4 regions of the Pseudoneobacillus rhizolycopersici genome follow, and region 2 is predicted to be linked to each of the others. Evidence: riboswitches for the same ligand, from Rfam matches in the RefSeq annotation. Region 2 holds a riboswitch; each other region holds the start of a gene.
The links. Region 2 has a riboswitch for cyclic di-GMP ahead of ACX9YW_RS04885 (GGDEF domain-containing protein). Riboswitches for the same ligand answer to the same signal wherever they lie in the genome.

Region 1 (3,985 bases), on a different contig from region 2:
TGATTTCCTCTCGATAGCCATACCGAAGGTTTTCTTCATATGTTCTGGCCCCCGGACCTCCTAACGCTAATATCCCAAAATTCCCACCTATATTTTCAGCCGAAGTCACCTTTAACTTTTGGATTGTTCCGTATTCAAGTGGAACCCGTTCATCGACTCCCAAAGGGGCAGCTCCTATTGCCCTACCAATAGGTCGAATTCCTGCAGCGGCATGTGCCCGCACATTTACTTCGTCAAACCCAAATAATCTAGCAAAGGTAAGCTTGACTGTTTTTTTCAAATCAATCGAAACCTTGTTCTCCATTAGCACTTGTAGACCTTCTAGAGAGTGTTCCTCCTTATGTGCTTTCAAGATATCATTGACTACTGTTTTAACTCGTTCCTCTTTTGTTGTTAATTCTTGTGCCCCAGATAGAACCGCAGCATTGGCCGTTTTTTGCAAGTGAGTTTTCGTCATGTACATTAAACCAGCATCGATTCCCAGTCCTGCCATCCCCAATAGGCTGATAAACGAGAGTGTCACCATTACCAAGACATTTCCTCGTTCATTATTTACGAATTTTATTAATTTTTTCATCCTATTCCACCCTCACTGTTGAATTTGCTTCAATATATTCAGGAAGGGGTATTATTTTTGATAATAATGGTGTGTTCAACTTAAGCGGATTTTTCAAGGTCACTTTTACATATTCCCCCGATTTTCGATTTGCCTGAGTTGGTGTTATGGTTACCTGAAGAGTGCCATCACTTTGTTGGAGATAATTCTTCGCAAATTGAGTAATCTCCAAATCGGTGGCACCTAATCCCGCTTTTCGGACCGTTTCTTGGGCTGCCATGTGAAGTTTGGAAAAAGAATATACTGTTCTTCCAAAATCGAATATTCCTACTAAAAGCAGTAAAAGAACGGGAAGGACTAATGCCATTTCCACTATGGATTGTCCTTTTTCATTCCTTACCATAAGAATAGGTCCTTATAGGGATCATAGATGGCTATCAATGCTCCTATTGCAATTGCCACTCCATAAGGAAAATTCGTTCTTAATCCTTCTTTATCAAAACCAAAAGGGCTTTCAACACCTTGTCTTCTAAAAACCATAAAATAAAAAATCTGTTTTAAGCGAAAAATAACGCCCTTTCTAAACAATAGAATACAAAGGCCAATTATTCCTCCAGCAACCGCCATAAATATTGCCGTCGTTAAAACAAAGCCTATTCCTTTGATTGCTCCTATCACCGCTAATAATTTGACATCACCTGCACCCATACCACCCATGAAGTAGGGAATTAGTAAAATGGAGAAGCCTACGAGAGCACCTAATATAGAGCTAGTTAATCCCGCTAAACCAGCTGTTATAACGTGATAAATCATTGCGATAACAAAGGCTGGAAGTAAAACCTTATTATAAATTTTTCGGTTTTTTAAATCAGTTGTTACACATATGACCAGCAGAGAAATTAATACAAGATTTAACCACATTTTTCTTTACCCCTTTCAAAAGAGTAAGTCTTTGATTAAAAATAGCCTCACGTATTTTTCAACGCAAGGCCAGTGAAAATATAAGAAATTTATTTACTTTAAACTTCTTATTAAGGAGTAATCTTATCTTTAATTCCGTCTACCTTTCCAAACATATCATCAAATAATCCTTTAATCTGTTCTCCCATTAAACCAATAATAGCGATTGCAGCTACTGCTACAACTCCAAGTACAAGACCATACTCCGTCATACCTTGCCCTTGCTCTTCAACGAATAAAGCTTTGATCTTTTTCATCATTTTCAATACAACCCCTTCATATTAATTTAATTTTGTGTCCGACTTTCGTTCCTGTTTTCTGTAAAGTTCCTGGAGGCAGTTCTAGTACAGAGTGACCTGCTTTATAGACTTGTCCAATTTTTGAGGGTGGAAAGGATTCTTGTAGCCCAACAATCTCGTAATCTTTGTTGAGGTACAGGACATCAATTGGATAGTTCATAAAAAAGGTATGGATGGATTGGCAGGGTTGGATATGCATTCCGTGACCTTCAGGCAAACTAGTTGAAAACATTAGGCCTTTTAATCTCTTAAAAAATGAATGGGCTAATGAAATCTCCGTTGCTATTTCCGTACCATTTGATAGGTTCACGGCTTTCATTGTTACACCTCCAATTTTGCATACAACTCAAATAACCCCACCTTTACCGAAAGGGGGGTTCATTAGAACACAATGAATACACCCTGATCTTTCGGTAACTGGCTGGCATAGTGCTTTTGCACCTTAGCCCCTGTAGCTTTGCGTCACTGACTTTCGTCAGTTTTGCCTTTATCGAGATTCAGTGTTTTTTGTCCTATTATTTCGACTGATCTCTTGCTTTTATGATAGTATTTTTCATTTTTTTTGAAAATCGAACCAAAGGACTAATTTAATAGACCCACACTTTAGGTCTATTTACCCTCATGTATTTAATAGAATTTAGGCTTTTTAAAAAAATTTGTAGCATTTCTAGTAAATCCGAGCCATTTTATACAAGAACTTTGTCGAATTCAGGTCACTTTGTCCTACACTTTATTTCTTCCATTTAGGAATTTTCCAATAAGTAACAGCTCGCCACACCCATTCGATTGGACCATAATAATGGTTTTTTACCCAATATATACTAATTAGAGCTTGCACGATAAAGATTACTAGAACTAATAGTGTTCCTGTTCCAACCGATATTTTTCCATAAAGCCCCAAACCATAGCTATAGAAAATGAGTGTAGCTACAAAGGATTGAAATAAATAATTACTCATCGCCATTTTTCCGACTGCTTGAAACGGTTTTAAAATAGTAGTATGTTTCTCTATCAATAGAATGAAGAGGATTGCATAAGATACTGCCAACAAAGGTCCACCAAAGATATCTTGAATATATTCAGAGAATAAATTGCGAACAGCATATGGCAGCAACTTTAATAAGCTTCCTGCCAGCAAAAAAATCACTAACAACAACTTAAAACGCTTTTTATGTTCGATCATATTTTTAACCCATTTTAATTTCGCAATCCCGGCCCCTATTAAAATAAGCGGAAATATCCCAAAAAATAAAACGATTAAGTTCTCAAGATTATTAACATAACTCCAATCTTGGATCCGTTGTACGGTTATTTCGGAATAGCTACCATGTTGATATATAGCCGCCGCTTGATTCGCTTTGTCATGATTGGCGAAATGATCAGTGGGTGAAAATAGGCTAGCAAGAAATAATAGCAGACCAAATAAAATATTGGGAATCAGATAGGTAAGCACTCCAATCCATAGCAATGCTTTTCCACTCAAACCCAAAAACAGCAAGGCAACAAATCCGAACAGTGCATATATTATTAATATATCTCCATGCCAAATGAGGAAGGCGTGAATACAACCGATGACTAAAAGCATTAAGAGCCTTCTCATCGCAATTGGAGTAAAGGAAAATCCTCGTTCGATTGATCTTTCCCTCATAATCATTAAACCAAATCCGAAAAGCATGGCAAAAAGTGGATAAAAGCTGGCTTGTACAAAAAAATCGATTAAACTATAAATTGTTTGATCGGATTTTGAACTCCACCATAAGTATGGATTCAAATAAAGTACAGGTGAATGAAATGCGATCATGTTTGTTAAAAAAATCCCAAGGATTGCGAATCCCCTCATTGCATCAATCGATTGTATTCGTTCCTTCTCTTGGATTGGATTTGCCCTACTCCTCATTTTTAGTGACCTCTTTTACTTTTTTCTTTTAGATTATCATATTTACATTATCCGTCAAATATCGTGGTGCTAGTGTTTATTAGGCATTTTTATCACATTCAGCCTAAAAATACATAGGATAATAAAGAAATTTATCATTACAAGAAAAGGGTGTCCAAAAATGCCAGCAATTGTCGGTGTCGCACAGGTTATTTCAATCAGCTCCAGCTCTATTTTTAATATTGGCGATGTTTATAAAATCATGCCCATTGCCCACGCCAAGACATTTGCAGG
Region 2 (3,985 bases):
TTTTAAAGATATTCCTTCTTTGTGTGCATGTTTTGCGATGGCAGCAGCCTTTTCATAGCCAATATGGGGATTTAGAGCAGTAACAAGCATTAATGATTCGTTTACATACCTTGTAATGACCGCTTCATTTGCCTCAATTCCAACTGCACAGTGCTCGTCAAAAGAGCGGATTGCATCTGATAATAAACGAACGGATTGAAGGAAATTGTAGATAATGACAGGCTTGAACACATTTAATTCAAAATTCCCTTGGCTTGCTGCAAATCCGATTGCTGCATCATTTCCCATTACTTGAACCGCAACCATCGTTAACGCTTCGCTTTGAGTAGGGTTTACCTTCCCTGGCATAATCGAACTACCAGGTTCGTTTTCAGGGATAGTAATTTCCCCTATCCCACATCGAGGACCACTAGCAAGCCACCTGACATCATTGGCAATCTTCATCAAATCAGCAGCCAAAGCTTTCATTGCTCCATGCACAAAACTAATCTCGTCATGACTCGTTAATGCATGGAACTTATTAAACGATGAGAAAAAGCTAATACCCGTATAATTGGCAATCTCGGAAGCAACCATTTCACCGAACTTAGGATGAGCGTTTATTCCTGTGCCGACTGCGGTACCACCAATGGCTAGCGCGTACATTTTTTCAATAGATTCGTTTAACATCTCAAGAGAACGTTCTAACATATAAACCCAGCCACTTACCTCTTGCCCAAGGGTAAGGGGTGTGGCATCCTGAAGATGGGTTCGACCAATTTTCACAATACCAACAAACTGTTCTTCCTTCTTTATTAAAGTTGCTTTTAACTGCCTGATTGCTGGAAGCAGCGTTTCCCTAACGGCCGTAACACCGGCGATATGCATAGCTGTTGGAAAGGTATCATTCGAGCTTTGACTTTTATTAACATCATCATTCGGATGTATTTTCTCATTTATGCCCTGAGCTTGAAGCCATTTACTACCCACATTTGCGATTACTTCATTGACATTCATATTACTTTGGGTTCCGCTTCCGGTTTGCCAAACAACTAGAGGAAAATGATCATTCAGCTTTCCGTAAATAATTTCTTCACATGCATAAATAATTGCCTTCGCTTTTTGGTCAGAGAGCTTGCCAAGCTTTTCATTTACGATGGCGGCACTACGTTTTAAAATGGCAAATGCAACAATCACCTCAAATGGCATCCGTTCCGTACCGATTCGAAAATTCTCTTTGCTGCGTTGAGTCTGAGCCCCCCAATAGCGGTCTATTGGAACCTTGACTTCACCCATTGTATCTTTTTCCATCCGATAATCCATTTTGTCACCTCGTCAAAAATTGCTTGTACCTACTTTAATAATATGTAGAAATTTGTAAAAGTATATCCGGAAAAAATGGAGCTAGATATTGTTAAGAGAAGCTGCAAGATTAGTAGAAAAATGGAAAAAAATGTTGAAAAAAATTAACTCTATAATCCGTAAAAAGCCCATCCCGTTCATTGACTAGGGAAGAAAAGCAATATATATTTATATATAAATGAAAGATTTATAATCTTTCATATTTCTTTTTTTAAAAGAAAAGGCAAACTTATTGAAAAATGAGGGCGCAAAACTATAGGGGCTAAAGTCTGCATGATAACGCCAGCCAGTTACCGTTATATTGTAAAACTACAGGCTAATTCGGATACGGTTAGTCTTTTTTTATCATTTTATTTCGGTTTTGATACATTGTTCAGGTCTTGGTTGGTATTTAAAGTCAGAAAATTTAAACATTTATTGATTGAAATAAATTTTAGGAAGTGTCTTAATATGGTAAATATCAATCAACTGAATGGCAGTGAGCTAATTTTTAACTTGATTAACAAAATGCTAGACAAAATAGGAACTGAAAAAGAAATGATATCTCAGGATATATTGAAGCTTATAGATAAACAATTGGAGACTAAGCAAGAAAAGGAAGTAGTAGGATCGATTTTTTATCAATTACAGCAAATTCATCTACAAATGGAAAATGTGACATGGCTAAATAAACATTACAAAATTCTCCATGACTTTGCCCAAGTATGCAGTAAAACATTGGACGAGGATATTCTGCTTAACAAGGCATATGAAATGGTATCCCAAGTTATGGCTACAGATGCTTTCTATATCGCCTTATATAATGAGGGGGACAGTCATGTTCATTTTGAATTTATCGTTGATAATGGTAAGTTTTATCCAAAAGAAAGCATTGAATTTGGCGAGAATTATGCCTCGGAAGTCATAAAATCCAGGGAAATCATTCATCTAAAAAAAGCCCCACAATCTTTAGTTTACGGTGCAGCTGCGACTTTTGGTGAGCGGGAGACAAGTTCCTGTCTATTTATTCCTGTCATTATAGATGATCATGTCAGAGGGGTTATTTCAGCGCAAAGTTATTCGGATTTTGCTTATCGGACTGAACATGAGGAACTTCTACAAATTATCGGAACTCAAGTAATCAACTCCATTGAAACAGCTAGATTATACGAAAAAATCTATAAAATGTCGCAAACAGATGAGCTAACGGGCCTGAAGAATCATCGTGCCTTCCATGTGGACTTATCAAGGCTTATGACAGAATCTGACCAAGAGATTACTTTAATAATGATTGATTCCGACAATTTAAAAAAAGTTAATGATAATTACGGTCACGATGTAGGTGATTTATATTTACGGGTCTTGGCAAATGGAATCAAAAGCGTTTGTGGGGCCAATATTGAAGGTTATCGGTATGCCGGTGACGAGTTTATGATTTTGATTACCACCAATCAGCAGTATGAAGTGACCTACCTTCACGAAAGCCTTATCAATTTTTATCAAAATACCCCAATTCATGTGGCGAATAAGCAATTCCATGTTTCTTTTAGTACAGGGGTAGCAACTTATCCGCATCATGGGAAATCAGTAGATTCATTGAAAAAATCAGCAGATATAGCCTTATATGCTGCCAAAAAATCCGGAAAAAATCAACTTGTGTTGGCGGAAAATATGAAGACTTTGGAGGATAAATTACACAAACATATGTATTTTATATAATAAAAAATGGATGGATTGTAACCCATCCATTTTTGTTGTAAATATTATTGATGTCTTTCCCTGCATTTGCTTCCTGATTCATTAAGAGAAACATCGAGGCTACTATTATTGTCCCTTGGATTGGCATTATCTTTATTTTCCTAGTATTGCTTTTCCTCTTTGTGACCATCGATAAATGGCCTCGCGTAATTCCATCGCATATGGTTCTACATAAGGCATGCCCATTTCAGTGGCGATTTGGATTTCTTTTTCAATATCATAGGGAACTCGGGAAATCTCGATTGAAAATGGCCCAAATTCAGTTGCTCCATATTGACCATGCAAAATTGCGTAAGTAGCTTGTGGGATGTCTAATGGATTGCCGACACTTCCTACATTAAATAAGGTTTTTTGATCATCAATCGGTTCAATTAAAGCAGCATGTATGTCGCCGAAGCCGACGATATCAGGTTGCAAGTCTTTGGCAAGTGGAGTAATCCATTCAGTGTTCTCAAACATTGCTAGCTTTTCTCCTTTTGGATGAATCATTGGTACGACACGGTGATGAATGCTTTTAGCTGATGCATGATAGAGTCTAATATATTTTCCGCTCATATAGAAGTCAAAATGAAATGGTAAAGTAGCTAAATAGTTCAGACGTTCTTCTCCGAGCTGCTCTTGATGCCATTTCATCACTTCATTATCAGTTAGTTTCTGAATACCTTCATCCCAATTACCAAGTACGACTACATCACAAGTCTCTCGAATACGGTCAAGACATTTTGCAGAATTGGGTCCTTTTCCAACCAAATCACCTAAGCAGAAAATGGTTGTGATCCCTCTTGCCTTAATATTTTCTAACACAGCCTCAAGGGCTGTGAGGTTTCCGTGAATATCCGAAATAATGGCCACGCTTTCCAAAAAAATCGCTCCTCTCTTTAACCTTTTCATTTCTCTATATAGTGAA
Region 3 (3,985 bases), on a different contig from region 2:
GGAACTCCTAGACATAAGGCGAATTTTTGTAGATGCTCTAGTTTCGGTTTGCGTTTACCATTCATAATCCGAGAAATCGTTGCTGTATCAATATCGGTTAGTTCACAAAGCTTTCGCATTGATAAGGAACGTTCTTTCAATAATTTACTTAGAAGCAAGCCTAGTTGACTATTTAATTTGGTATCTGCCATCTCTATGTTCCTTTCTATAGTAAAAATCAATCCATTAATAAATATAGGATGCCATGACGCAAAACATTGCTTCTCCATTGTTTCTATAAAGTGCCAATTTAATATACTCAGTTCATTGACAATTTGTCAACACCCTACTCTTTTATATTATATAATAAGTGCTCTGCTGTTAAAAGTTAAAACTATAAATTTCCATTCCACTTTCGCTAAACCATTACATCAACAAGAACAATAGAGTAAATTTGCAAATGTTAACACCATTAATCAATTGGGATACCATTGACACAAGGTCAACAACGAATGATTCTACGGTCACCAAAAACTTTACCGGCAGTTAGAATTGTTGTAATATTTAAAATTAGAAAACTTATTCTGAAACATAGGGAGAATTCATATGCCATATATTCATTCCATTCAAAAGGCTATTGATTATATAGAAGAAAATATTCACAATGATATATCTCTTGAAAAAGTAGCCTCTCATGCCGGTTATTCCTTATATCATTTTCATAGAATATTCACCTCTATTATGGGTTGTTCTATTAAAACGTATATTAGACGTAGAAGACTTACATGTGCGGCATATGATTTAAATCAAACGAATAAAAGAATTATTGATATTGCGTACGAATATCAATTTGAAAGTCAGGAGTCCTTTACGAGGTCATTTCAACAGTTATTCGGGGTCACTCCCGGAAAATATCGAAATAATAAACCTTACCTAGAGTTTGTAGGCCCCCATGAGATTTTGGACATTTTTGATAAAGAGCTTGATGTAGCCAATTTAAATCCAAGAATCGAGAAAAGGGATTCATTCTATGTAATAGGTATGGAGAAACAACAACTTGAAATTGCCGGGTCAGCTAATCGAAACAAAACGATTCAACATGATATCCCATCATTATGGGAATCGTTTCTTTTAAACATGGACCAAATTCAAGGGAAAACCGACAGTAGAATAACCTATGGAATTGGACGACCTACAGGTGGGGGCATTCATTTTTCCTACATGGCTTGTATGGAAGTCCATTCGGGGAATACGCCCATACCAACGGGGATGATTGGTTCAGAGGTCCCAGGAGGAACGTATGCAGTCTTTACCTATTACGGCAACTCACAAAACATACCTAAGCTAGCAAACTATATTTATGGTTCATGGTTACCTACTACCACCTATCGGTTAAATTTCGGAGTCGAAATGGAGGTGTACAATGAAAGTTGGAAGAAAAGTGAAAGTGATGAAATAGGAGTGGAAATATGGGTTCCGATTCACGAGATTGAATCTCCTGTAGAGTGACCATAAGATTTCCGCAAAAAATATCAAAAATTTCAAGATATGGGTTAGTACAATAAAGATAGATAGACATTTTTTTTAGCGGAGGGATATCATGTTAACTAGTAATCATTTAGGTTTCCAACTCGTATCAAAAGAAGAATTTAAAGTGGTTGGTATGGAACTATCTGGTCCATACAGTGAACTATCACAAATCGGACCATTATGGGGTAAATTTGTAAGCCGTATTCCAGAAATATCGGCAATCGTAAACCCTCAGGTATCAATTGGATTAACCAACGATCGTCCAAGCGATTTTACTTACTATACCGCAGTTGAAGTGTCCGAAACGACCAATGTTCCAGCAGGAATGATGGTTCTGACCATCCCTGCTGCTACCTATGCAGTCTTCACACATAAAGGATTAACGGAGAATCTAGGAGAAACAATTAACAACGCTCGCAAAACCATAGTAGAATCAGGTTATACCATTGACCATACAGCCTTCTGGTTCGAACGCTATGATAAAAGATATAACCCCACATCAGCACAGTCGGAATTTGATTTATATTTTCCTATCATAAAATAGCTTAACGTGGTGCCTGGCACCAACCACCTATGAAGCCACCATTTGTCCAATAGAAGCCCTCTATTGGACATTTTGAGCTCTTCCTACTGCCATAATTACCCATCATTCTCAAATCGTCCCCCTATTCCCATCCCATCACGTAACGATTACTTGGTTTCGGCCATTTTCTTTGGCTTTGTATAGGGCTTTGTCGGCTTTTCCGATAAATTCTTGGACGATTTCTCCTTGGTATTTGGATAAACCCATACTAATCGTGATAGATATTCTTTCATTTTTATACGTAAATGATGATTGTTCAACCTCTTTACGGATGTTTTCTGCTAATCTTATTCCTTCGCCTACTTCTGTGTTTGGCAAAACAATAGCAAATTCCTCGCCCCCAAACCGAACATACGCATCAGAACTTCTAACATTAGTTTTAATGATGTTTGAAATCTGTTTTAAGACCTCGTCACCACATTGATGGCCATGATGGTCATTTACCTTTTTAAAATAGTCAATATCCAACATAATAAGGATCAAGGGACTATTTTCTCTTTGACTATACGGAATCACTTTTTCAAGAATTAAGTCGAAATACCTTCGATTGTATAATCCAGTCAACGAATCGATGATGACTAGTTTTTGCATCTTCTTCAATACCCTGATATGCTCCATACGAAAATGAGTAACCGTTAGCAGAATCGCTCCATTCATTAAGGACTCCAAAAACAAAGCAATCAACTCAATACTACTTGAAAAGCCTTCACCCCAAAAATACGTCCCATATTTTAAAAGACTATAGAAACAGGCAACTCCAACAGCGACCTTCCATTTTGGATACATAATGACTATCAATATATTAGGAATCAAATAAATGGACCAAACAAATGTTGATAGCCGTCGCATTTCTTCACTCAAATGGACATGAATAATGATAGGCAAAATTGAAATAACTACCATTACCAACAAATATAATATTTTACGAATCAATCTTTTTACCTCTTACGAACGTATTTTTTTCTATAAAAAAAGACTAATCAGTCCGATTAGTCTACTTTAAATCATCGGAAACTGGCTGGCATCATCCTAAGGATCTTAGCCCCTCTAGTTTTGCGTCTTCATCTTTCGATAAATTTGCCTTTTCATTATTATACCGTTTAAAAATCTATTTTCTTTGAAAATATTCATAATTATTTTCTGTCACCATTTTATAGGTAGCCGGCCCAATATTATTATTCATTAAGACTGCAAAACTATTAAGAATTCCGTTAATATATGTCGATTCATGCTCTCCAATCATAAATTCAATACCATATTCAGTAATGTCCTCATTGTCTTCTTCTTTCCAAACAATACGCCCCATTACTTCAATGGTTTTATGGAGAATTTCTGTAGAAAACCGAAGGGTCATATCGCCCCTAACTGGCAGTTTCAAGGTAGAAAGAAAGCGAAGCCCACCGATACTCATATCGTATATTAAAACTTTTGCCTTTCCTAAATGCAATGTTTTACCTCCAATAGAGAGAAGTGTCATTTCTGCTTCAAGTGGATAAGGGAAACTTACTCGAAAGTGTTTTCTTTTTCTTTGCTTTTCTTTTAATAATGGATCGATTGGTTGTAGGACTTTTTGCTGCATTAGAGGTTCAAATTCTTCAACTGGAACTGGACGACTAAATAAATAACCTTGAGAAAGTAGGCAATGTTCTTTCTGAAGTAATTTTAATTGTCCCATCTTTTCGACTCCTTCGGCAACCACATCTATTTTCAAACTGTTTGCCAAATAAATAATCGACTTTACAATAAACAAGTTATGCTGGGATTCGGTCATATTTTGGATAAACGATTTATCAATTTTGATGACATCAAAAGGGAAAAGAGCTAAATAGGATAAAGAAGAATAACCTTTTCCGAAATCATCTAATGAAATTCTAATGCCCATCTGCTTGATTG
Region 4 (3,985 bases), on a different contig from region 2:
ATGCAAGGTTATCTTCAAAAATATCCAAAACTGCAAGACTATGAAGGAATGTTTGAGAACAATGCTTTCCTTGGCATTCTCATTGCACGTGCTATTCCTGTTATTCCATCCCCAATTGTCAATATTGTTTCGGGAGTCAGTAAAGTAAAATGGCAGGTTTTTTTAGGGGCTTCCTTATTAGGAAAACTGCCTGCAATCTTCATCTTTACGATAGCAGGCAGCCTTATTGGGAATCAAAAATGGATATCTATCGTGATTTATGCGACTTACTTTTTGAGCATTGCTATTCTGATTGGCCGTAGGATGAAACAAAATCAACTAGCAGATCAACAAATTGTTCAGCCTTGAAAACGCTAATAGAAGGAAAGGATGCGAATTTGTGTTTTACTTATTTATGTATCTAGCATTTATTAATGTATTTGATGGATTCGTGACTTATGTAGGTCTTATCACTGGAAATATCGAAGAGTTGAACCCAATAATGAATTATTTATACGAAGTGGATCCATTATTATTTATCGGTGTAAAGTTATCATTGTCGTTTTTGTTGCTAATCATTTACTTCCTTATAAAAGAGCCAAAGTCTGTTGTCCTTAAAAGTTTACTACTAGTTTCTTCTATTATATATACGTTAGTTTGCCTTAAACATTCGTATTGGATTGCCCTAGTCATTAATATGTAAAACGGTGTTAAAACCCCATTTTAGAATCGAATAGTGGACATGCCCATTTTTTACCAAGAAATATCGACAAAATGATAGCGCTTTCGCTAAAATCACGACAGTTAAATTTTCCGAATTTTAATAAAATTGATTACTAGGTGGAAAATAGATAAATATATGGAAGAAAATGTCGGAAATATGATAAAACAAACTTTAGACCTATTACAATAAACGACATGCTAATCAAGAAGAACTAGATATAATTACCTTATCGCTAATACTTATGGCTTAAGTCAGAAAAGGGCAAACCTATTGAAAAGTAGGGACGCAAAGTCACAGATCTAAGGTACTGTCGAAACGACACTACGATGATGGCTGGATTACCTGAGGTACTTTTAACGTATTTTGGGGGAGATAAAGTGAAAAGTAGAACAAGTTGGGCACAAGAATTAGATAAGGAATGGTTAGAACTAATTATGGAAGCCAAAAGACTCGGGATCGAATTAGCTACTATTCGAGACTTTTTTCACCAAAATGAAGTAAAGGAGCTATTGTTAGAAAAATGAATAACAAATAATAAAGAGTATTTCTGAAGTGATGGAAATACTCTTTTTTAATTTATTCATTTTTGGACTGGGTTATTCTCCATTTATTAAATTCCAAGAATTCGCGGAACTGGTTCTTGGATATCCCCGATTCCATTGCCTCTTGGACAAGCTTTAGCCAATCAGAATCTAAATCTTCTCTCTCTATCGAATCGTTTATGAGGTAATCCACAGAAACCTCAAGAACGCTGGATACCTTCTCTAAAAACTGAATAGACGGATTAGATTGTAAGTTTCGTTCAATCGCACTTAAATACGATTTAGCGACCCCTGCTTTCTCGGCTAGCTCGGAAAGGGACATCTTCTTTTCGACTCGAAGTTGCTTAATACGTTCACCAATCATAGAGCTTCACTCACTTTAACATTTACTTTTTCCTATTATATCAGAAAACGAAATAATTTCATATTATCCATTTTCAAAACATTCACAAACTTTAGCGCTTTAAAGGATGTGGGGACAGTCCCCACATCCTTTAAAGCGCTAAAGTATTCTTCCATTGATTATCCATTTTGGGTATAATGATAGTTGGTAGGAGTTTAGGGTAGGAGTTGTTGGATGATGTCAATTTTGGTTACGGGTGGTGCCGGTTATATTGGTAGCCATACTTGTGTGGAATTGCTTAATGCGGGTTTTGATTTAGTTGTTTTGGATAACTTTTCAAATAGTAAGATAGAGTCATTAATAAGAGTGAAGGAAATTACCGGAAAGGATTTTGCGTTTTACCAAGCCGATCTGCTGAATCGCGAAGAGGTGGAGAAGGTTTTTCAAAATCACTCAATCGAAGCGGTTATTCACTTTGCTGGATTGAAGGCTGTGGGAGAGTCAGTATCCATTCCACTTCATTATTATCATAATAATATTACAGGAACGTTAGTTCTTTGCGATGTGATGAAGCAATATAATGTGAAGAACCTAGTGTTCAGTTCATCCGCGACAGTGTACGGAATGCCTGACACAGTGCCGATTTCTGAAGATTTCCCTCTAGGTGCAACGAATCCTTATGGGCGAACAAAGTTGATGATTGAAGAAATTTTACGAGATTTATATGTTGCGGATAGTAGTTGGAGCATAGCTCTATTACGCTATTTCAATCCAATTGGTGCACATGAATGTGGGCGAATTGGTGAAGACCCGAATGGTATTCCCAATAACCTTATGCCGTTTATTACTCAAGTAGCGGTGGGTAAGCTTCCTGAGTTGCGTGTGTTTGGTAACGATTATCCTACAGTAGACGGTTCAGGAGTACGGGATTACATCCATGTAGTGGATTTGGCGGATGGCCATTTAAAGGCACTTCAAAAAATCCTTGGGACAACAGGGGTCGAAGCCTATAACCTTGGAACCGGAACAGGCTATAGCGTTCTAGAAATTGTCGCCGCTTTTGAAAAAGCTTCTGGCGTGAAGATTCCTTATCAAATTGTTGATCGAAGACCTGGGGATATTGCCATTTGCTATGCAAATCCGAGTAAAGCCCGTGATCAGCTTGAATGGGCGGCCACAAGAGGAATTGAAGAAATGTGTCGCGACTCGTGGAAATGGCAGAAAGCAAATCCAGAAGGTTATTAACAAAAATAAGTACCCTTGAAAAATATAAATCTAACAGAGGAACCACGGCAGAAGCCGTGGTTTCTTTTTGCAGATTCTTAAACAAATAGAATAGAAAAAAATTTCAAAAAAATATATCAGACTATAGTATGACATCTTTACCATTTTGGCAATTTATAGTATAATCCTAACTATCAGAATATTAGGAATAGCACCTAGAGAATGAATTTTTGGAATATTATTAAAGGAGGAGAGTTTGCTAGTTTCTACATATTATTTTGATTCGGGGGGAAATGATTTGTTAAAGAAGAGCACATCAATATTATTTGCATCTCTACTAGCACTTTCAAATGGTGCAGCCTATGCTGCAGGTCCAGTTCCTGTTGCACCTACTAAAGAACAATCTGTTGATATCTCAGCTCCTAAGTTAGTCGATACCGAAAAAACTTATGCAGAAAATGAAAAGGTTCGCGTCGTAGTTGAATTATCAGCAAAACCTGCAATTGATTACGCTCAAAAACAAGGCGTAAAGTATAGTGATTTGAACAAAACTACTAAACTAAATCTTGAAGCGGATGCTTTAGCGGCACAAAAGAAAGTAATTTCTGCTTTAAATTCTTTAAAAATTAAAGCCAAAGTATTAAACCAATTTACCACTGTTGTAAATGGATTTAGTGCAGAAGTAGAATATGGAAAAATTCCAGCCATTGAAGCACAACCGGGTGTAGCAAATGTTTATATTGCTAATGAGTACGAGCGCCCTGTAGAGCAGCCTGAAATGCTATACAGTAAAGAACTTGTACAAGCTCAAAAGGCTTGGGACGCATACGGTTACAAAGGTGAAGGAATCGTTGTTGGTGTAATTGATACAGGAATTGATTACACACATAAAGATATGGTTCTATCTTCAAATACAAACGAAGACCTTACAAAGGCTAAAGTAGATCAAATTGTTACTGAGCAAGGGCTTCCTGGTAAGTACTATTCAAAGAAAGTCCCATATGCTTATAACTATATGGATAATAACAACACTGTTTTAGACCTTGGTTCTGCTGCATCCATGCACGGAATGCACGTTTCTGGAACGGTTGGGGCTAATGGTGACGAAAATAATGGCGGTATTAAAGGCGTGGCTCCTGAAGCGCAAATCTTAGGATTAAAAGTATTTGGAAA

Region 1: it holds a riboswitch for cyclic di-GMP, as region 2 does, so the genes downstream of both, ACX9YW_RS07450 (DUF192 domain-containing protein) here and ACX9YW_RS04885 (GGDEF domain-containing protein) in region 2, are expected to answer to the same signal.
Region 3: it holds a riboswitch for cyclic di-GMP, as region 2 does, so the genes downstream of both, ACX9YW_RS18385 (GGDEF domain-containing protein) here and ACX9YW_RS04885 (GGDEF domain-containing protein) in region 2, are expected to answer to the same signal.
Region 4: it holds a riboswitch for cyclic di-GMP, as region 2 does, so the genes downstream of both, sinI (DNA-binding anti-repressor SinI) here and ACX9YW_RS04885 (GGDEF domain-containing protein) in region 2, are expected to answer to the same signal.

The regions. Positions count from the first base shown of each region.
Region 1 covers NZ_JBTOOE010000005.1:80,992-84,976, forward strand. Annotated here, with positions in the region: gene ACX9YW_RS07430 (TadE/TadG family type IV pilus assembly protein) at 1-577, opposite strand, end outside; gene ACX9YW_RS07435 (TadE/TadG family type IV pilus assembly protein) at 579-959, opposite strand; gene ACX9YW_RS07440 (A24 family peptidase) at 953-1,477, opposite strand; gene ACX9YW_RS07445 (Flp family type IVb pilin) at 1,588-1,776, opposite strand; gene ACX9YW_RS07450 (DUF192 domain-containing protein) at 1,793-2,134, opposite strand; cyclic di-GMP riboswitch class I at 2,225-2,311, opposite strand; gene ACX9YW_RS07455 (DUF418 domain-containing protein) at 2,546-3,712, opposite strand; gene ACX9YW_RS07460 (spore germination protein) at 3,873-3,985, shown strand, end outside.
Region 2 covers NZ_JBTOOE010000003.1:94,903-98,887, forward strand. Annotated here, with positions in the region: gene fumC (class II fumarate hydratase) at 1-1,302, opposite strand, end outside; cyclic di-GMP riboswitch class I at 1,554-1,639, shown strand; gene ACX9YW_RS04885 (GGDEF domain-containing protein) at 1,792-3,039, shown strand; gene ACX9YW_RS04890 (metallophosphoesterase family protein) at 3,172-3,939, opposite strand.
Region 3 covers NZ_JBTOOE010000022.1:53,587-57,571, reverse strand. Annotated here, with positions in the region: gene ACX9YW_RS18400 (helix-turn-helix domain-containing protein) at 1-191, opposite strand, end outside; gene ACX9YW_RS18395 (AraC family transcriptional regulator) at 586-1,488, shown strand; gene ACX9YW_RS18390 (GyrI-like domain-containing protein) at 1,580-2,053, shown strand; gene ACX9YW_RS18385 (GGDEF domain-containing protein) at 2,189-3,025, opposite strand; cyclic di-GMP riboswitch class I at 3,099-3,184, opposite strand; gene ACX9YW_RS18380 (EAL domain-containing protein) at 3,201-3,985, opposite strand, start outside.
Region 4 covers NZ_JBTOOE010000009.1:88,053-92,037, reverse strand. Annotated here, with positions in the region: gene ACX9YW_RS11560 (TVP38/TMEM64 family protein) at 1-348, shown strand, start outside; gene ACX9YW_RS11555 (DUF5658 family protein) at 380-682, shown strand; cyclic di-GMP riboswitch class I at 954-1,049, shown strand; gene sinI (DNA-binding anti-repressor SinI) at 1,081-1,227, shown strand; gene ACX9YW_RS11545 (helix-turn-helix domain-containing protein) at 1,280-1,609, opposite strand; gene galE (UDP-glucose 4-epimerase GalE) at 1,826-2,833, shown strand; gene ACX9YW_RS11535 (S8 family serine peptidase) at 3,111-3,985, shown strand, end outside.